Regions from separate parts of the Bacillus mojavensis genome, predicted to be linked through region 1. Evidence: riboswitches for the same ligand, from Rfam matches in the RefSeq annotation. Region 1 holds a riboswitch; the other holds the start of a gene.

Region 1 (10,629 bases):
GTCAAAGCTGAGGATGCCAAACGTGTATCTGAAATCAAGGAGACAAAAACGGAAGCAATTGAAAGGGCAAAGGAAATTGCTGAGCATAAAGGCACTGACGTAATTGTTCATTTGGCTGACGGCAGTGTGCAGAGAAAGATAAAAACAGACTCATAAGCAAATGTGCTTTTGTACGTTTCGGATCTGTCTAGAACGGCTATTGATATATAAATCATTAAGGAGAGGTGAATATCATGCTTAGCTTTTTGGTTTCATTAGTTATTGCTATCTTAATTGGACTAATCGGAAGTGCCATCGTCGGCAATCGCATGCCTGGAGGAATCTTCGGTTCGATGATTGCAGGTCTGATCGGTGCATGGATCGGGCATGGCCTACTCGGAACTTGGGGACCGAGCCTTGCAGGATTTGCCATTATTCCGGCAATTATCGGGGCAGCGATCTTCGTATTCTTACTGAGCCTCGTATTCCGCGGATTGCGGAAGGAAGCCTAAATGTTAGATTATTCAGGAGGCATCGTTTCATACAGAAACGATGTCTTTTTATGTATGGACCCTTATCAGATGCCCTACATATCATGTTACATAACAGGGAAAAATTTAAGAAGTGATTTTGATCATCATTGGTTGACAAGAAATCGGGATGGTCATATGATGTAGATAAAATAATTTGGTTTAAGGAAACTCTTTGTTGTATGGCAAAAACAATTAGAATTCAGGTGAGTACATGATGAATAAGGACATCACAGCACAATCTCCCCGTTCCAAAGCAGTCCAAGATGCGCTTGACGGGAAAAGCAGAGGATTCAGAGGACTACTGCCTTTTTTAGGCCCGGCGTTTATTGCAGCTATTGCCTATATCGATCCCGGTAACTTCGCAACAAATATATCAGCCGGTTCTAAATATGGATATATGCTGCTATGGGTGATTTTATTTTCTAATATCATGGCGCTCTTGATCCAATCACTCTCCGCCAAACTCGGTATCGCGACAGGCAAAAACCTGCCTGAGGTCGCTCGTGAGGAATTTCCTAAGCCCGTTTCCATCGGCTTATGGATTCAAGGCGAGCTCGTCATTATCGCGACTGATCTGGCAGAATTTATCGGAGCGGCGCTGGGACTGTATTTGCTGTTCGGCATCCCGATGCTCGAAGCGTCTATTATTGCGGCGATCGGCTCTTTCGCGATTTTGGAGCTTCAGCGCCGCGGTTATCGTTCACTTGAAGCCGGTATTGCCGGCATGCTGTTTGTAGTGGTCATCGCCTTTGCGCTGCAGACCTTTTTCGCAAAGCCGGATGCCGTCTCAGTGATGAAGGGGCTTTTCGTTCCGACATTTCACGGGACCGACAGCGTTCTTCTTGCCGCAGGGATTCTCGGCGCAACCGTTATGCCGCACGCCATTTATTTACACTCTGCCCTCACACAGCGGCGGGTTGTCGGCAAAACAGATGCCGAACGGAAAAAAATCTTCAGATTTGAATTTATTGATATTTTAATAGCGATGCTGATTGCAGGGGCTATTAATGCGAGTATGCTGATTGTGGCTGCCGCATTATTCTTCAAAAACGGGCTGTTTGTCGAGGATCTTGATGTCGCGTTTCAGCAGTTCGGTCATCTTGTCAGTCCTGTTTCAGCCGTGCTATTCGGAATCGGCCTACTGGTTGCGGGCCTATCCAGTTCGTCTGTCGGAACACTTTCAGGCGATGTGATTATGCAGGGATTTATCAATTACCGCATCCCGCTGTATGTACGGCGGTTCATCACAATCATTCCGCCAATCTTGATCATCGCATCAGGCGTCAATCCGACGTCGGCTCTTGTGCTGAGCCAGGTGGTTCTTTCCTTCGGCATTGCCTTTGCCTTAATTCCGCTTATTATGTTCACAAGCAATAAGCGGATTATGGGTTCACTGATCAATGCCAAATGGGTAACAGTTGTTTCTTGGCTGATCGCTGTACTGATTGTTGCTTTGAATGTGTTTTTGATCGTCGATACGTTTCGTTAGAAAAAAACCGGCTGATAGAGCCGGTTTTTTATTTTGGCTTCAAAGCTCATTGATATCATTTTTTACAGAAATTTGTTATGATAGAAGAAAAAATCGGAGTTTTGATAATGTCAGTATTTATTCTGTTTTATTTATGGATTGTCCCTATTGTTATCGGAATTTTATGTTCTGTTATCGCTTATAAATCAACAGGTAAAAAAATGAGGATCGCGCCTGGCATCGCCATGGTGGTGCTCAGTATCATTTCCTTAATTACCGCTTTTACAGCCGGTGGCGCTAATTTTCACGTGTTTATCGGCGGCATGTTTTTATTCGGCACTTTATTGGTTGGTTCTGCATTTCCTTTCTTTTTCGGACTTTCGAAAAAAGGGAAATAAGCATATAAAGACATTAATTTTGAATGAAACAGACAAGGACAAATGCGCTGATCTTTTTCAAAGCAGATGCATTTGTCCTTGTGTCCGTTTTGGGCACGGCGAAAATGTTGATCCCAATAAGTATACGAGTCATTTTAAAGGTTCAAACCACCAATTTTATGATTCAATAAAATCCAAAAAACAGGGGCCTCGCCCCTGTTTTTTTAGAATAACCGTTTTAAGCTTTTCTTTAATGACGGCATTTCGATTTTTTGATTTTCGAAGAAGTTTTTCAGCATGTATTTGCTGAAGCCTTTTGCCTGTCCGTAGGTGATCTTGCCGGGCAGCGGCGGTTCATTTCCGATCATTACGTCAACAACGACCGGCTGATCGGAGTGTAGCGCCTCATGAAAGGCCGGCGCAAGCTCTTCCGCTCTGGTCACCTTGATGCCTTTTGCTCCGCAGCTCTCTGCAAATGCGGCATAGTCAACATTCTGAAGTTTTGTGACATAGTCAATGTTGCCTTTGACCTGTTGTTCATATTCAATCATGCCGAGATTTTCATTGTTTAAAATAACGACCGTAATCGGGAGCTTGTATTTGACCGCGGTCGGGAGATCCTGCATGACCATGGAAAATCCCCCGTCACCGCAGACTGCGATGGCCTGGCGCTCCGGTTCAGACAAGCTCGCCGCTATAGCTCCCGGCAGGCCGCAGCCCATTGTCGCAAGCCAGCTGGAAACGATGAAATCCTGGTTCGCGTTCATTTTGAAATGCCGCGCCATCCAGACGGTGACAGTGCCGACATCTACTGACAGCACCGCGTCGTCTGCTGCTGCTTCCTGAAGACGCGCGATGACCTGCTGGGGTTTAAGCGGTGTTGTCGCCTCAGTTTCATCTTTTTCGATTTCGTTCCACCAATGCTGCATATGTTCAGTGCAGGCATTTAGGAATCTTCTGTCTTCCTTCCGTTCAATATACTCCGTCAGTTCACGCAGACCGAGAGCCGAGTCACAGACAAGCCCCGCTGTTACCGGATATCGTTTGCCGATTTTCGCCGGGTCTGAGTCAAGTTGGATTGCCGGTGTGTCTTCCGGCAAGTAATCACGATACGGGAACGAGGTGCCGAGCATGATTAACAAATCGCATTCTTCCATTGCCTCATAGGCCGGTTTTGTCCCAATCTGCCCAAGGTTACCGAGAAAGTGCGGGTGCTTATCGGGAACAACGCCTTTTGCGGGGAGCGTGACGACGATCGGCGCCGCTGCTTTATCCGCAAATTCCAGCAGCTCCCGCTTTGCCTTTTTCATTCCCTGTCCCGCCAAAATGATCGGCTTTTTCGCATTGTTAATGTATTGCGCGCATGTCACAAGCTGTTCTTTTTTCGGTTCAAGATTCCCTTCAATATACAACGGTGATGTATAAACGGGTTCCCGTTTGATTTTCTCCGCAAACAAATCATCTGACACACTTAATACCGCAACGCCTTTTTTGCTGTAGGCAGTGCGGATCGCCTGATTCAACAGATCCGGCAGTGACTCCGCGCTATGTACCTCCCTGTTAAACACTGCCACGTCTTCAAACATTTGCTCAAGCTTAATTTCCTGAAAGTAGTCCCGCCCGACTTCGCCTGAGGAAACCTGACCTGCAATCGCAAGCACAGGGGCGCCGTCCGCTTTTGCATCGTATAAACCGTTCAATAAGTGCACCGCACCCGGCCCTGCAATTGACAGGCAGACACCGATCTTGCCGGTGAGTTTTGCCTCAGCCGCGGCTGCCAGCGCTGCCACCTCTTCATGGCGGGTTTGGATGAATTCCAATTGATTTCTTTCGTGTCTCAGTTCCTCAATAAATTCGTTAATGCTGTCTCCGGGGATGCCGTAAACATGATCAACTCCCCATTGTTCAAGCAGTTCTGTCATTGTTTGTCCTGCTGTTTTGTGTGCCATGCCGTATCCTCCTTTTTCCTTTTTCAATACCACAGGGGGAGCCGTTTAAAACCCGGAGGCAACTATCGCTTGCTGTATTTCCTTCTGAACAGGTCTAGAGCCGCCAAAAAGCTGTTGTCCTTGACGGTACTCTTGATGCCCGCGGCACCGTTTAGAAAATCTCTGATTTGCATTTTCCGGTTTGGCACCATCAAAAGCGGCAGACGCTCCGGCGAAAACCACTTCAGCCCGGCCGTTTCCATGCCGTTTTCTATCGCTTGTCCGCCTGTTATGTTCCCTGCAAACACATGCTGTTCGTCCTGAAACTTAGGTCTTTGATAGACACCCAATTTCCCGGAAAGCTCTATCAGATATCCCGTTTCTTCCATTACCTCACGGATCGCCGCTGCCTCCGGGGTTTCTCCTGATTCAACCCGTCCGCCCGGCAAATCCCATAAAGGAACGTCTTTCCGTTTGACCAGCAGAATTTGCCGCTTTGCGTTTGTCACTATAACAAATGCCCCTTCCGTATACACCGCCATTCCCCCTTTATTTAAAAAAGACCAAGGGATGTCCCTTGGTCTTAGCTGCTTACTTTTTAAAATGATACGGCAATGTGGCAACGATTATGTCCTTCTTCCAGAACAGCCGGACTCTCAGCAGGAAGGCTGACTGGTTGTGCAGAATGGTGTGCCAGCGTTTTTTTGTTATAAACTGCGGGAACAGCACCATGACAGAAAACTGTTTCTTCTTTGCTTTTGCTTCAACAGTTTCCAAGAACTTATCAAACGGATGGATCAGGCTTCTGTACGAAGAGTGAAGCGTGACAAGACGCACTCCATTATCCAGCTCTTCCCAGCGTTTTTCCACTTTCTTTTCCTGTTCTCTGTCAAACGATACGTGAACGGCAATGACCTGATCTGACAGTGACTTTGCGTATTGAATGGATTTTTGCACGACGGTCGTGACACCCGCTACAGGCACAATCACGACCGTACCTTTGATTTCTTCCGGCTGTTTGTTTACGATACGAAGCTGCTCACCGACAGCCGTATAGTGATTCTTAATCGCGAAAAACAAAAAAACGACGATCGGCATAAAGATCAAAACAGGCCATACGACATTAAACTTCGTGACAAACAGGATGGACAGAACCATAAACGATATCAATGCGCCGCAGGAGTTGATCAGCATTTTTCCAATCCAGCCTTTTGGTTTTTGTTTGATCCATTTGATGCACATTCCTGTTTGCGAAAGCGTAAATGGAATAAACACACCAACCGCGTATAGCGGAATTAAGTGCTCCGTCTGCCCTCCAAATAACAGAATCAGCACAATTGAGGCAACGCCTAAAAAGATAATTCCGTTCGAGAAGCCTAAGCGGTCGCCTCTTACTGTAAACATGCGCGGCATGTACTGGTCTCTCGCCAAGTTGAAGGCAAGCTGCGGGAAAGCTGAAAAGCCCGTATTCGCCGCAAGGACCAAAATTAACGATGTCACACCCTGAATGACATAGTAAAACACATTTCTTCCGAAGGTATCCGACGCAATTTGTGAAATGACCGTTTCATTCGGTTTCGGAGCCGTCCCGTAACCGTATGCAAGTACTGTGATACCGGCAAACAGAACCGCAAGCAAGATCCCCATCATAGCCAACGTTCTCGCCGCGTTTCGCGCAGGCGGGTTTTTGAAGGCTGGAATCGCGTTGGAGATCGCTTCAACTCCGGTAAGCGCGGAGCAGCCGGATGAAAAAGCCTTTAGCAACAAAAACAACGTAATGCCGGCTACCGGTGTGCCGATCGGTGTATGGTGGACAGGCTGATCTATTTGCCCTGTCATAAGCTTAAATAAACCGACGGCAATCAGGATGAAAAGAGCCGCCACAAACAGATAGACCGGGTAGGCAAGTATTGATGCTGATTCTGACAGCCCCCGCAGATTTAAAATCATAATCACTAAAACCAGCAAAACAGCAATGGGTATATGATAATCATGCAGTGCCGGGAACGCCGAGGTGATGGCGTCCGTTCCTGCGGAAATACTTACTGCTACAGTTAATATATAATCGACGAGCAATGAACCGCCTGCAATCAGCCCGGGCTTTTCGCCGAGGTTTTCTTTTGATACAACATACGCCCCGCCGCCCTGCGGATAAGCGTAAATAATTTGCCTGTATGAGAGAATCAGCGCGAGCAGCAAAATGAGTACGCCGACCGCTATCGGAATGGAATACCAAAATGCAGCAGCGCTTACCGCCGCCAATATGATAAGAATTTGTTCCGTTCCGTAAGCGACAGATGATAAAGCATCTGAGGAAAGCATGGCAAGTGCCTTTAATTTTGTCAGTTTTTGTTCTCCTGCTGCTTGTGATTTTAACGGTTTCCCAATCAAAAAACGTTTGATTGAATGATACATCGATGTCTTCCCCTTTTAATTTCATTTTTCATTAAAACAATAAAACATCCGCATCTGTTCTCACATTTTATAATAGTCCTTTCTGCTATGATGTCTCTGTATGCGATTTACATTCTGAAAATTGAACAGCAAAAAACACAGAGGCAAACGGATGCCCCTGTGCCTTAACATCGAACACAGGTTTCATTCATCTCCTCTCATGAACGCTTACGAGGTTAGCTGACGGATTCGGGCATATGAGAGTTTGCCCTACCTAAAAAGGATTCACCCCGAGCGGCAAAATGCCGCCAAAATGGGTCCCCCGCTCTGTTTTCAGATTAAGCGATTTGTTTTCTAAAAGAGATCATACTCCCGTTTACGTATGTTGTAAAGAGGCTTATCGGCCCTGAGAAAAAAATAAAATGACAGGTTCCACAAATGGAAAATTTGAACCAAATTAAAAAAACAGAGGCTGATATCAGCCTCTGTCTTATTCTCTATCTATCTTTCTTTTTCTTCGTCTAACGGTGACCCAAATGAAGCATGCCGCAATCACCATAATGAGAGCCAGCACGCCGATATACAGCAGTTTTTGGCCTTGATCTTGGGTTGTTTTTTCTGCTTCAGAACTGTTTGTTTCCGATTTGAGCTGCTGGTGGTTTGTAAACACCTGCTGGCTGTTTGTTTCATTGATGACGGTCGCCGTGTCATCATTGCTGTTCAAAAAGCTGATCATTTCTTTTGTGACGGCTGCACCATTTTCTTTCAGCGGCGCAAAAACAGCCATCGTATAATTTGCATCCCATAAAGACGCCTGGGTAAATGCCACTTGTTTCGTTGTCTCGTTCAGCATTTCAAAGCCCGACACGTCAAACGAGCCGTTTTTCGCTTGAGGCACGAGCAGATCAGAAGATTTCTCTTTCAAAAGAGAGAACTGGCTGACACCGCCGATGAAAATTAAGTTCCGGCCTTTCGCGTCATCCGCTTTGACTTCAGATGCTTTCTTTACTGTAAATGATTGCTGGGCTTCGCTTCCGAAGGAATCAGTAACGAGAGAAAGCTCTTTAAGCTTAGGTTGGCTCACACTGTCAGGAAGCACAATCAGTGTTGCCTGTTCCTGATTTCCGGCGTAAGGAAGCGGCCACTCCTGAAAATTCGCTGACGGAGCTGTGCCTTTGACGGTGTAAGACAATGTGCTGCTTTTATCAATAAAGACCCATTTCTCTTCGTCAGTTGTATTGCAAGGATTGTCTTCCTTTAAGCCCGTGGTGATAAACTGCATATCAATGTAGCGGTTTTTCTGCAGCAGCTTAGGGTCTACTTTCAGCGTGACATGATAGTATCCGTTTTTATCTTCTTTTCCTAATTCATTGAGGCGGACCGAATGCGGCTGCCCGTTGATTAGGACCTTCAGCTCTGCTGCTTGAGAAGATGAATCGCTTTCTGCGGCGGCTGCTTGAATCGTTTCCGATTTCTTTAGCTTAAGCGACAGCTTGGCTGATTGGTTTTGATCTATCACCGCCGAAGCCGGATAAAAATAATGCGCTGAAGATGTTTTGTCAGCTCCAATAGTCATATCTTCTGCCCCAAATTTCTCAAGGGTCAGCTTATTGCTTTCCTGCTTTTCAGACTTGTGAAGCTTGCCAATAGAAAGTGTTTCTCCGCTTAGCTGGCCGGTGTAAGTCTGATCAGTGATGACGCTGATTTTTTCTGAGAGCACATCATCAGATGCCGCTTGAGCAAACAGAACCGGCTGCTGCTTGCCTTGCGCTTTCAGCACGCGCTCCGCAAGCAGAAGTGTTTCTCCCTTTGCCTGTAAGCCGGCTTGTTTGATCAGCTTTTTCACCTTGCCGTTCCAATGCTTGTCCACACCGATGAAAATGGTCGGCTTGTCGATTTGCTTCACTTCAGATTCCTTCACAAACGAAATGCTGACACTGCTGTCCGCAGTTTTCAGGTATCCTTCTGTTTTGACAGCCGCTTCAATTTCTGCCGAAGTCGGGTTATCCGGAATGACAATAGCAGTCTCTTCCGCTGTATTACCCGATTGGGCAAATGGGTATGGGTAATGTTCAAGTGACGTTCCCTTCGCTTCGCTGCTGTCCGCCAGTGTCAGGCGGCTGTCCGGAAAAATTTTGATCCAGTTGCCGGACGTATCCTGTCTGACGCAGACGCCCTCTTTCATGACGCCGTAAAATTTCAGTGATATGCTGTGGTAGCCTTGGGCGGACTGGCTTTTGGTCAAGTTCAGCTTCAGTGTTTTCCGTTTTGAATCACCGTTTAGCTTTACCGTTTTGACCGGTTCATCGTCAATCACAGCCGTTAACGAAGAAGGAGAAATTAATAGATCCGATGCCTCGTATTCAATCACCAATTGCTGGCTGCCGGAAGAGGCGCCTGCGGGAATCTGATACGTCAGTTCCGCGCTGTCTTTTGATCCATACAGTGTCATGAGGTCGCTTGTCAGCACCTGCTGTTTGGCTTGTTCACGGCTGCTTTTGCCTAGAAGAGAGCCATCGACCTGCATCTCTTGGGCGAAGGCCGCTTGTCCGGTCATTGCCAGCAGCATAATGCTTGTCAGAAAAATAAGTAGTTGTTTCAAAAAGGTCACCCGCTTTTATGTTGATTGTATCGTTCTGTCTTGTACCATTTGACCTCCTGCTTGAATAAACGGTGCTTGATTTCTACGAATAAAGAATAGATCACGAGCACAATCCATGCCTGCGAGTACGTAAAGTACATCAGAAATACGATAAAGAAGTTTTGCCTGTTCATTTCTGTTTTTTCGATGCTTAACGTAATCATGACCTCGGTCATAAATAAGAAAAACGCCAAAATCCAAAGAATCATTGCCAAAAAACCGACCGACAAATGCAAATCATAAAACAGATTGACCACAAATATCGTGTTTGACATGATCACGCCAAAGAAAAACAGGAAATACGTAAAGAAAAAGTAAAACAAGTCAAAGATAATCCGTTTTCGTTTCAGTTTGAAAAACTGCGCCAAAAACTTCAGGACGACATATTGATTGCCGCGCGCCCATCTCGTCCGCTGGCGCCACCACACCTTCCACGTTTCCGGCTCCTGCTCCCAAGTAATAGCAGCCGGGAAAAAGCGGATGTGATAGCCGAGGTTATACACCCGGATGGTCAGCTCGGTATCTTCAGCCAGCGCTTTATCATCCCAGCCCCCGAGCTTTTCAATAATGCTTCTGCGGATTGCGAAATTGGTTCCGGGAATGGTAGCGATTTTGAACCACTTCCATCTGCCACCCTGCGCCATCCACTGAAAACAGATCGTTTCAATGTTGATAAACTTCGTCAGCAGCGTTTTTGCCGCATTGATGACACGGAATTTCCCCACCACTGCACCTGCCTTCTCGTCATTCATCAGACCGAGAACAAGATAATACACGGCCATTTTTTCAGGCGTGTTGTCGGCGTCATATACACAAATGACATCACCGTTCGATTCAGCAAAACCGGAGTTGAGCGCCGAGGATTTGCCTTTTCCGGCGTTAGGCGGTTTTGTGATTACCATTTTGATAAAATCGTATTTCTGGGAAAATTCATTGACGATATCACCCGTCCGGTCTGAAGAATTATCGTTTACCACAATAATCTCCAGCCGGTCCTTCGGATAATAAAGATTCACCATAGCCTTCAGCGTCTGCCGAATGACAACTTCTTCATTATGGGCCGGGATGAGCACACTGACCTTCGGCAATTCCTTCATGTTTTCTCTCCACTTCGGAATGTTCCGCTCGAAGGTCATGTAGTGGCGGAATCCGCCCTGCATGAGAAACATGTGATAGAGAAGCATGACCCATATTAAACTCAGCGAGATAAAGAACAGCATATTACCCAAGGCTTCTTCTCTCCTTAAACATTCGTTTTTTTAATGTGGCTCTCAAGTAAAACGTATAGCTGACAAACATGATGACAAAC
Region 2 (10,629 bases), 1.5 Mb from region 1:
AGGCCCATCTTAGCGAGATCCTGTGAAGCGACACGCTGCACTTCTTGGGAGAATTTTTCGCGGTTTTTATAAATTTCTTCTACTGTCATAGACCCGAGAATGGAGCGAAGGTGGCCCTCCAGTACTTCACGCGCCTCCTGCTCTCGGTCTTCTTTTGACTTTCCTAAAAATTGTTCGGCTGCTGTGGCGATTTCTCCGATCGATCCGCCGATTTTAATAATTGCAGTTCCGTCCGCCATTACAGGCACACCTTGCTCTGTATAAACTTCAGGAGTCGATACATCGAGTTTGCTTGATAACAGACTTAACGGCTCAGCCTGCTGAAAAACCGGAAGAACAAAGGTTCCTCCTCCGCGAACAATCTTCAGGCGGTTGCCTCCCTCATCAACATGAACATTTTTATTTCCAAGATAGCTTCCTGTAACAATTAACGCTTCATCAGGCCCTGCCGTACGATATTTTGTAATAAATACCGCTATAAGTGCAATGAGTAAAAAGAATACAACTCCGATGACGATGATAATCGGCATTGTCATATGACATTCCTCCTTGTTTTATAAAGGTTCATGCGGAGTGACTGAAAGAACTCCGTTTTTGACATCCACAACTAAGACGACTGTTCCGTAACTGATCTGTTCATTTTCAAAGCTGATCGCCGATTTTGAGATCGTACCGCCTATCCCTTCAATCAGCACTTCTCCAAATCCATCAACAGGAATAGCGGTTATGACTTTTCCGAGTCTTCCTCTAAGATCATCTTCCCGATAAGTCAATGATTCTTCTGCCGATGATAAAGGGACAAGCACAAATAAATGGAGCAATATCACCAGCAGCACTGAAAGAAGACAGGATAATAGAGCAATAATCAGGCTGGAGAGGGGGATAACTGTTTCGCCTATATATCCAGATGCGGAGAAAAATGTGAAAAATGAGAGCACCAATGTCGGGTTTAAAAATGGAATACCTTCTAACAGCCCTTCAAACACATCTCCGAAAAATAAAAATAGCAGCGTAAGGCTTCCGGCTATGATAAGGGTGTAAAGGTAAATCGTTTGGACAGGAACACCGTATAACTCCAATTTTCTCATCCTTTCTAAGCTGCTACTTTAACCGACGGCCGTCGTTACCTTTTATACGAGACACACAAGGAAAGGTTTCAAAATGTTTCGATAAATGCTCCCGACACAGTGCTTTATACATGATAAATGCCCTTATATATGGTAATGTTTTTTCAGGAGGAGATATGATGAGTATCTTTAATGAAGCCAGATTAGAAACATGGAATGAAGTCAAAGGACTTTCCGATGAAAAGCTGAATCAAAAGCCTTCTTCTGATGAATGGAGTATACGGGAAGTTCTTGATCATTTGAAGAAAATTGATATGACCGCCCAAAACATGCTGAAAGAACGAGTAAAGGAAGCGCCTATTAAGGAAATTGGGGAAAAACCGCTTACGGCTGCACAGGATAGAAGCAATAAACGGAAAGCGCCCGCCCATCTTGAACCAGATCATGATTTTATTTCAGGCAGCCAAATGAAACGGGAGCTTGATGTTGTAAGGGAGCAGTTAACAGCTGTTATTGCATCTCTTAAAGAAGAAGATTTCGAAAGAGTATTGCCGCATCCCTTGTTTCAAGAGCTGACCGTCAGACAATGGATCGATTTTATCGGCCATCATGAAAAACGCCACCTTAGCCAGATCAAAGAAATTAAACAAAAAGCAGAAAGAGTCTGATTTAATCAGACTCTTTCTGCTTTTTGTTTAATGTTCCGCTGATAGGAATGAACGATTATTTCGTCACCTGCATACACGGCACCGGGTCTCTCGACAATACATACAATACCTCTTATCCCCAACGCATGGCGGACAAAAGCCGGTGCAAGCTTTGGCTTGTCCGGATAATAAGACTGGATGACTTCACCCGGCTGGATACACGGATCATTTTCTCCCTCACACAGTAAAGCGGCGCCGCTCGGAAATATAAGCCGGCTTCCTTCTTTTAATGTTGTGAAATCAGGTATACCGCTGATTGCAACATTTGCACCGAGCCATTCTGGAAAAATACTCGGGACACCCATTTTCAAAGCAATTTCGTCACATTCTTCTGTTGAAACAATTGAGATTTGCCTGCGATTAAAAATCTCTGTTCCTCTTGAAAACATCGGCTCTCGGGCCCCAGCTTTTTTTGTCAGGCCGAAATGCAAGTCGCCGGGAATGCCGCCATAATCAAAATCGAGCTTGTCCATTTGTTTTGTTACAAAGCTTTCTGTATCTGCAACATATAAGCCTTCCGTTTTTGCAGTCATGCGTTTCCACATAAGCTTGCACCGTCCTTTGTCTTTAGGATTGTCACTTATGTTCAATTATCCAAAAAAATCCCGCTCTGTAAAGGAGCGGGATTATCGCATTATACAGTTTTTGGCGTAAGATTAAAGCAGCGTTTGTAGATCCAGTTATATGCTTTCTCATTTAAATCTCTAGGATTTCCGAAGGTTTGCGGATCTTTCATTGCTTCTTTTGACAAGCGCTCGATCATGTCAGGTGATACCCCTTGTTCTTCTAAAGTCGGTACTTCTAACTCTTTCACAAGATCGTACATCCAGTTGACAGATGCTTTTGCAGCTTCTTCTGTTGTCATCTGGCTTGTATCAATACCGAACGCTTTTGCGATGCGGGCAAATTTCTCCGGATAGCCCTTCCAGTTGTATTCCATAACAGGGCCCATCATTGCCGCCACACATTGTCCGTGAGCGACCGGGATAATACCGCCGAGTGTTTGGCTCATGGCGTGGGCAGCACCCGCTGATTCACTGCCGTAAGAAAGACCGGCAAGCATAGCAGCCTGTGCCATTCCGTATCTAGCTTCGAGATCTTCTCCGTCAGCAAATGCTCTCTTAATGTAGTGAGCGGCATATTCAATCGCCATCAAAGCCACTGCGTCTGTAATCGGCTGCGCAAATTTCATTGTGTAGCACTCAATGGCGTGAGCGAGAGCATCAATCCCCGTCATCGCTGTTACGTGCGGCGGCATTGAGACGTGAAGCTCTGGGTCAATCACAGTCAAATGCGCGGCAATCAGCGGACCGCCTGTGTTAAATTTGAATTCTCTTTCTTCATCTGTAATAACCGCCCATTGCGTTACCTCTGAGCCTGTTCCAGCGGTTGTCGGAATTGTCGTAAGCGGAGGAATGCGGTTTTCCAGCGGTTTCTTTCCTTCAGCTGCTTCATAATCAAGTACGCTTCCCTCGTGAGTCGCTTCTACTCCAATGGCCTTCGCTGTGTCCATGGAGCTTCCGCCTCCGACTGCCACCAAGCCGTTGCAGTTCTCTTTTTTGTACAGCTCGGAACCTTCATTTACAAGCCGTACAGGAGGGTTTGGCTCAACTTTATTAAAGAGCACCACTTCAATGCCTGCCTCTTTTAATGACTCGATCACAGGATCTACAACGCCCGCTTTATAAATTCCCGGGTCTGTAACAAGCAATGCTTTTGAAACCCCCAGTCCAGCTACTTCTTTTCCTGCGTGATTGATGGCGCCAATTCCGTGCTTAATCACAGTCGGAATTTCAAATGTGTGAAATTTATGCATGCTTTCTACTTTCATATTTAATGTCATAATCAATCTCCCCCTTTTATGAATTGAACCAATTAACCGCTGCCGGTTTTGTGTTGCGATATACATGTTTGACTTCTGTATACTCTTCAAGCCCTATTTTTCCAAGTTCCCGTCCGAATCCGGATTGCTTATAGCCGCCCCATGGCGCCTGTGCAAAGTACGGATGGAAATCGTTAATCCAGACCGTCCCCATTCTCAAACGGGCTGCTACACGTTCGCACTTTTCAATATCTTTCGACCATACAGCTCCGGCCAATCCGTAAATCGTATCATTCGCCAGTGAGATTACTTCTTCTTCAGAACTGAATGTCTCGACTGTTAATACTGGCCCGAATACTTCTTCCTGAACAATTCTCATGTCAGATGTACAGTTTGAGAAAATGGTAGGTTCATAGAAAAAACCATTTTGAAGTGCTGGATCTTCCGGACGTTTGCCGCCAGTCTCCAATTTTGCACCTTCTTGCAGTCCGATCTCTACATATTTTTCAACCTTTGCTCTGTGCTCCGCGGAAATGAGCGGACCGCTTTCTGTCTCTTCGTGAAAACCGTTTCCGAGTTTAATGCGTTTCGCCCGTTTGACAAGCTCTGCTAAAAATTGATCATGAATGTCTTCTTCTACAAGCAATCGGGACCCGGCGGAGCATACTTGGCCGGCGTGGAAAAATACAGCGTTTAGCGCCTGATCAACCGCGACTTCCAGGTCTGCGTCTTTGAAAACGATATTTGGATTTTTCCCTCCAAGCTCAAGCGCGATTTTTTTGACGTTGCCGCTTGCCGCCCGCATGATTTTTTTGCCTGTTTCAATTCCGCCTGTAAACGAAATTAAGTCAACGTCTTTGTTTACAGCAAGCTCATCACCCACTGTGGCGCCCGGTCCCAACACAAGGTTTGCGACACCTTTTGGAACTCCGGCTTCCTCCATCAGCTTAAAGACTTTCATTGTCGTCAGCGGTGTGATCTCACTCGGCTTCATGACAATTGTATTGCCTGCCGCTAAAGCCGGGGCGATTTTCCAGCTTGCTTGCAGAAGCGGATAATTCCACGGCGTGATTTGTCCGCATACGCCAATTGGCTCCCTGATGATTTTGCTTTCTGAATCAGGGATTGGAGATGAGATGATCTCTCCTCCATCTTTATCTGCCAGACCAGCATAATACTGAAAAACATTGGCGATATCGTCCATATCGGCTTTGCTTTCCTCAAGTGTTTTTCCCGTATCAAGGGATTCGAGCTCGGCCAGCTCGTCTAGATCGCGTCTGATTAATTCCGCAATTTTCAGAACTATTTTTCCGCGTTCAAGCCCTGAAAGAGAAGGCCATTCTCCTGTGTCAAAAGCTTTTCGTGCGGCAGCAATTGCTTTAACGGCATCCTCACGTCCGCCCTCGCTAACTGTTGCAATTTCTTCTTGATTAAATGGATTAATAATACTGCGGACCTGCCCTTTTTCGGCACTGATCCATTCACCGTCAATGTATAATGTTTGACTCATCTAAGTCCTCCTTGACGAAAATAAAGTTTGTTAAATAAAAATTTAATGTTTTTAACAACCTTAATCTAACATATGGTTTTTAAACTGTCAAAGCCCTAATTGTGATTTTTCGTTTTGACTTTTCTCTAGGTTTCGTTAAGATAAAGAACATAAAGAAATGACTTAACGAATTTAATTTTCTAAAGGAAAAGAGGGTCAGTATGGATGAAAATCCAGAATTTGCAGCTATAGAACAGGCACGGGATCTTGTTATTGACTCCATTGCTGAAACAATGGATCTTTACGGAATTACCCGAAGTGTCGGGATATTATATGGAACGATGTACATGCGGGACGAGATGACGCTTGACGAAATGCGGGAGGAGCTGCAAATGAGCAAGCCCAGTATGAGTACAGGTGTCAAAAAGCTGCAGGATTTAAATGTCGTGAAAAAGACATTTCACCGAGGCATCCGCAAGCACACATTTGTAGCCGAAAAAGATTTCTTTAAATTTTTCACAAATTTCTTTCCGCCAAAATGGGAACGGGAAGTTCAGGTGAATGTATCAGCAATTGAGGAGGCTCAGGCTGATTTACAAGAGGTATTGCAAAAGGAAACGCTCAGTGAGGAAATGAAGAATGAAGCGCAGCGTTTATACGAGCAGCTGGAAAGTTCTAAAGCCTACTACGATTGGCTGAAACGTCTTGCTGAATCAGTGCAGAGCGGAGAGATTTTTAAATTTATACCAATTGAAACAAAATAATTAAGAAACGTCTGGAAAACCGGACGTTTTTTTGTTTTTTCACTTTAATTACTACAAATTTTAAAAATACAGGAAAAACACCCCATTTACTTCCATTTTATTTGATGGTAATTTTATGTAGGTAAAATTTGTATTTGGCCTTTAAGAGGAGGTGGAAAAGCAGAGGCAGGCCTTTAATCTTTATCACTTATTAGGGGGAATTTTTGTTATGAAACGCAAGTTATTATCTTCTTTAGCTATCAGTGTATTAAGTCTCGGTTTACTCGTTTCTGCACCTTCAGCTTCATTTGCAGCTGAATCTAAGTCATCTTCTGCTCATACTGAGTCTACGATGAGAACTCAATCATCAGCTTCATTGTTTGCAACAATTACAGGAACGAGCAAAACAGAATGGTCTTTCTCTGATATCGAATTGACATACCGTCCAAACACGCTTCTCAGCCTTGGCGTAATGGAATTTACATTGCCAAGCGGATTTACAGCAAATACAAAAGATACGATGAACGGAAATGCATTGCGCGAAACACAAATCCTCAATAACGGTAAAACAGTAAGAGTACCTCTGGCTCTTGATTTATTAGGCGCTGGTGAATTTAAGTTAAAACTGAATAACAAAACACTTCCTGCCGCTGGTACATATACTTTCCGTGCAGAAAACAAATCACTGAGCATCGGAAATAAATTTTACGCGGAAGCCAGCATCGATGTGGCTAAGCGCAGCACACCTCCGACTCAGCCATGCGGCTGTAAGTAATCCCAGAGGGCCGGCTTTGTGCCGGTCTTTTTTACGTTTATTGACTTCTTTCTCCCGCTTTTCCCTCTATTTCCAGCTATCTTTTCACTTGTTTTAAATTTAAATTGACAAACACTAGAAACAGGAGTAAATTCTTGAGTGTTCAATTTCATAAAGTCTCTTTTACCGCTTAATCAAAAACGAACGGGGAAACCAATGATTGGCTGTTTCACAAAACGGCCTTGGGGTGAATCTTACTTAGTAAGAAGGGGTACTCTGAATCCCTAATCCGACAGCTAACCTCGTAGGCGTATACAGAGAGGAGGTCTATTGTGACCATTCTTTGTAATGGTCTTTTTTACTTCAAAACGCTAATTTTATTAAGGGAGTCTTGAACATTGGGAAGAATAAAAAACAAGCAATTTGCCGTAATCGGGCTTGGACGGTTCGGGGGAAGCATTTGCAAAGAGCTTCACAGAATGGGCCATGAGGTCCTTGCCATTGATATTAATGAAGAAAAGGTCAATGCCTTCGCTTCCTACGCAACCCATGCGGTCATTGCCAATGCCACTGAAGAAAACGAATTGCTTTCACTGGGAATTCGTAATTTCGAATATGTCGTTGTTGCTATTGGGGCGAATATTCAAGCGAGCACACTGACCACTTTGCTATTGAAAGAGCTTCACATTCCAAATATTTGGGTGAAGGCTCAAAATTATTATCACCATAAGGTGCTGGAAAAAATCGGCGCCGACCGCATTATTCATCCGGAAAAGGATATGGGCGTTAAAATCGCACAAAGTCTCTCTGATGAAAATGTCTTGAATTATATCGACTTATCCGATGATTACAGTATTGTTGAGCTGCTGGCAACACGAAAACTGAATTCCAAATCCATTCATGATCTGAATGTTAGAGCGAAATACGGATGTACCATCCTGGCAATTAAACATAATGGAGATGTTCGCCTTTCTCCTGCACCGGAAGAGATGATTTACGAACAAGACTGCCTGGTGATGATGGGTCATAAAAAGGATATTAAACGCTTCGAAAACGAAGGGATGTAGACAAAGGTGAGACTTCATAAGGAAACTGTAATCAAGTGGGTTCGTTTTTCTCCCCCGCAAGTGCTTGCGATTGGTTTTTTTCTTACTATTATTATCGGCTCTCTTTTGTTAAAGCTCCCGATTTCTACTGCGAAGCCGTTGTCATGGATAGATGCTCTTTTTACAGCGGCTTCTGCCACAACTGTTACCGGGCTTGCAGTTGTTGACACGGGGACAGAATTTACGGTGTTCGGGCAAACTGTCATCATGGGTCTGATTCAAGTCGGCGGGCTTGGCTTTATGACATTTGCTGTTCTGATCGTCATGATTTTAGGAAAAAAAATCGGATTGAAAGAACGAATGCTGGTCCGGGAGGCCTTAAACCAGCCGACAATCGGCGGCGTGATAGGCCTTGTCAAAGTCCTGTTTCTGTTTTCAATCAGTATCGAATTGATCGCCGCACTGATCTTATCCATCCGGCTTGTGCCCCAGTATGGCTGGGCGTCGGGATTGTTTGCCAGTCTGTTTCACGCGATATCCGCTTTTAACAATGCCGGTTTTTCTTTGTGGCCGGATAATTTAATGAGCTACGTTGGTGATCCTACAGTCAACCTTGTCATTACTTTCTTATTTATCACAGGGGGAATCGGGTTTACGGTGCTTTTTGACATCCTGAAAAATCGGCGTTTCAAAGCCTTTTCATTACATACGAAACTGATGCTTGCGGGAACGTTCATTTTAAATATTGCTGCTACGCTGATCATCTTTATTTTAGAGTACAGCAACCCCGGCACGCTTGGTTCCTTGCATTTACCAGATAAACTGTGGGCTTCGTATTTTCAGGCAGTGACGCCGAGAACCGCGGGCTTCAACTCTGTGGACTTTGGCAGCATGAGAGAAGGCACCATTGTATTTGTCCTGTTGTTGATGTTTATTGGAGCAGGAAGCGCCTCAACGGCGAGCGGTATTAAGCTGACTACTTTCATTGTGATTTTAATGTCTGTCATCGCTTATTTAAGAGGGCAGAAAGAAACAGTTATTTTCCGCCGTACCATAAAATATCCGATCATCGTTAAGGCCTTAGCAGTCAGTGTTATCAGCTTGTTCATCGTCTTTATAGGCATTTTTGTCCTGACCATTACAGAACAAGCGCCGTTTATCCAGATTGTTTTTGAAACCTTTTCCGCCTTCGGAACGGTCGGACTGACAATGGGGCTGACTCCCGAACTGACAACAGCGGGGAAATGCATCATTATTGCGATTATGTTCATCGGAAGAATCGGTCCGTTGACGTTTGTTTTTTCATTTGCGAAAACAGAAAAATCAAATATTCGTTACCCTGACGGCGAGGTGTTTACTGGGTGATGTTAAAAAAATCCGGCATATTACATGCCGGATTTTTTATGATTCAATATGAGATTGATTTTGTCTTTTTTCCTGCTCCGCGATGATATCATTATCTTCCGCGTTATCACGCGTCACTTTTTGTGTAAGGATCGCGCCGACCGCAACAAGGATCATCACTGCAATGTAGTAGCCTTTTTCATTGAGTTCGAGATTATCAGCGTTATAGAGTCCAATACAAAACAAAAATACTCCCGCAAAAAAAGTGAAATAAGCTAATACAGTAAAGGCAACCGTGTTTCTCCGTCTATATTTCTGCACCTTTGTTCCCTCCTGAAGCATAGTTATTAAGTGATAACTTCCGTGGAATATTATACCTCAAATTCCCCTGAATGGAACAAAAAAATAAAAATACCAGGAAAAACGGCTCAGGTTGCTTCCTTTATTTCAACAGCTGAGTCATCAATCCAGCCGACCAGTTTATTATTGACTTGGAATTGGTACCATACGGACTGGCCTTTCTGTTTTTTAGATACAACTTTTATATCTTTACCAACGTAAGATTGCGCAGAGGTCAGCTTAATGGATTGTTCATCAGTAGAAGGCTTAGACCATACATCTTGAACGGCGCTGTCTTTGATGGCCCCTTTTAAATCCACAGCTTTCAGAGATGGATTCACCTCATCGTATTTATCTAAATCATACTTTTCCACAATGGCACTGATTTTGCCAGCATAGTCCGGGTCTGTGGCATAACCTGATGTTTGAAGAGCGCCTGCCGCTTCTTTATAATCCTCAGCTTCAAGCACCGGCTTATACTTCTTTTTATTCCACGATGTGCCTTGGACAAATAATTTGGCGTGATCATCCATTGATTCAAAAAACGTGCTGTATTTGCGGAATTTCGCGCGGATCGTTTTTCTTTCCCCTTTTTCAAATTCATCTGTTTCCATGGTGACGTGATGTCCTTTATAATTTCCTTTTACACCAAACAGGTTGTTGGCTTTAGAGGCAAGCTCGCTGTTTCCCCAGTCAGATTCGAGTATGGCCTGAGCAATCGTTATGCTGGGAAGAACATGATATTTTTCATATAAAATTTGAGCATGTCCGGAAAGGCTGTCAATAAATACTTGCTGTTCATCAATTTCTTCCGGTTCTTTGGCTGTTTCAATTGGCTTTGAAAGAGTTGTCGCTAAAACAAACAAGGCTAGCGGAATCGATACAACGAAAAATAGAGAGATCAAGAGTCTACGTTTTTTCAGTTTTTTACGGGCCATGAAAACCTTCCTTCGATTTAAAAGATTACGAGTGTAAAGTATCTACCTTTAAGAATTTTACTTGTACTTCTAATATTTTTCAATTCTTTAGGGATAAAGTTTGAGAGAGAGTACACAAAAAGCCTTTCCCATCAAGGGAAAGGCAGTGATCAAGTATCTATTTTTGAAAGACCGTGCTGTTTAAAATGTCTGAGCGCATCACGATATTCTTGATCATGTATGACTTTATGAGATTTTACGGCAGCCTTTGTCAATCCATGTGCGGAAACAGCTGGTTTTTCCGGAGCTGGTTTTCCTTTATCATGAGGCTTATGAGCCAGCTTGTGTCCCATACCTGTGGCGTTCATACAAAACGATAAACAAACGAGCAGCACGCTCAG

What was found. Region 1 has a riboswitch for cyclic di-AMP ahead of kimA (potassium transporter KimA). Riboswitches for the same ligand answer to the same signal wherever they lie in the genome.
Region 2: it holds a riboswitch for cyclic di-AMP, as region 1 does, so the genes downstream of both, ktrA (potassium uptake protein KtrA) here and kimA (potassium transporter KimA) in region 1, are expected to answer to the same signal.

What each region holds. Positions count from the first base shown of each region.
Region 1 is NZ_CP051464.1:480,725-491,353, reverse strand. It holds gene HC660_RS02470 (DUF2188 domain-containing protein) at 1-156, shown strand, start outside; gene HC660_RS02465 (GlsB/YeaQ/YmgE family stress response membrane protein) at 234-491, shown strand; gene HC660_RS02460 (Nramp family divalent metal transporter) at 724-2,001, shown strand; gene HC660_RS02455 (hypothetical protein) at 2,109-2,378, shown strand; gene HC660_RS02450 (pyruvate oxidase) at 2,582-4,306, opposite strand; gene HC660_RS02445 (NUDIX hydrolase) at 4,369-4,821, opposite strand; gene kimA (potassium transporter KimA) at 4,877-6,700, opposite strand; cyclic di-AMP (ydaO/yuaA leader) riboswitch at 6,890-7,034, opposite strand; gene HC660_RS02435 (cellulose biosynthesis cyclic di-GMP-binding regulatory protein BcsB) at 7,170-9,281, opposite strand; gene HC660_RS02430 (glycosyltransferase family 2 protein) at 9,287-10,549, opposite strand; gene HC660_RS02425 (DUF2334 domain-containing protein) at 10,542-10,629, opposite strand, start outside.
Region 2 is NZ_CP051464.1:2,967,309-2,977,937, forward strand. It holds gene floT (flotillin lipid rafts scaffold protein FloT) at 1-536, opposite strand, end outside; gene HC660_RS15605 (NfeD family membrane protein) at 555-1,079, opposite strand; gene HC660_RS15610 (DinB family protein) at 1,247-1,735, shown strand; gene HC660_RS15615 (MOSC domain-containing protein) at 1,741-2,319, opposite strand; gene gbsB (choline dehydrogenase) at 2,409-3,617, opposite strand; gene betB (betaine-aldehyde dehydrogenase) at 3,634-5,106, opposite strand; gene cudC (transcriptional regulator GbsR) at 5,307-5,849, shown strand; gene bslA (biofilm surface layer hydrophobin BslA) at 6,058-6,603, shown strand; cyclic di-AMP (ydaO/yuaA leader) riboswitch at 6,760-6,909, shown strand; gene ktrA (potassium uptake protein KtrA) at 6,981-7,649, shown strand; gene ktrB (Ktr system potassium transporter KtrB) at 7,656-8,993, shown strand; gene HC660_RS15650 (YiaA/YiaB family inner membrane protein) at 9,030-9,293, opposite strand; gene HC660_RS15655 (exo-glucosaminidase LytG) at 9,401-10,249, opposite strand; gene HC660_RS15660 (MFS transporter) at 10,399-10,629, opposite strand, start outside.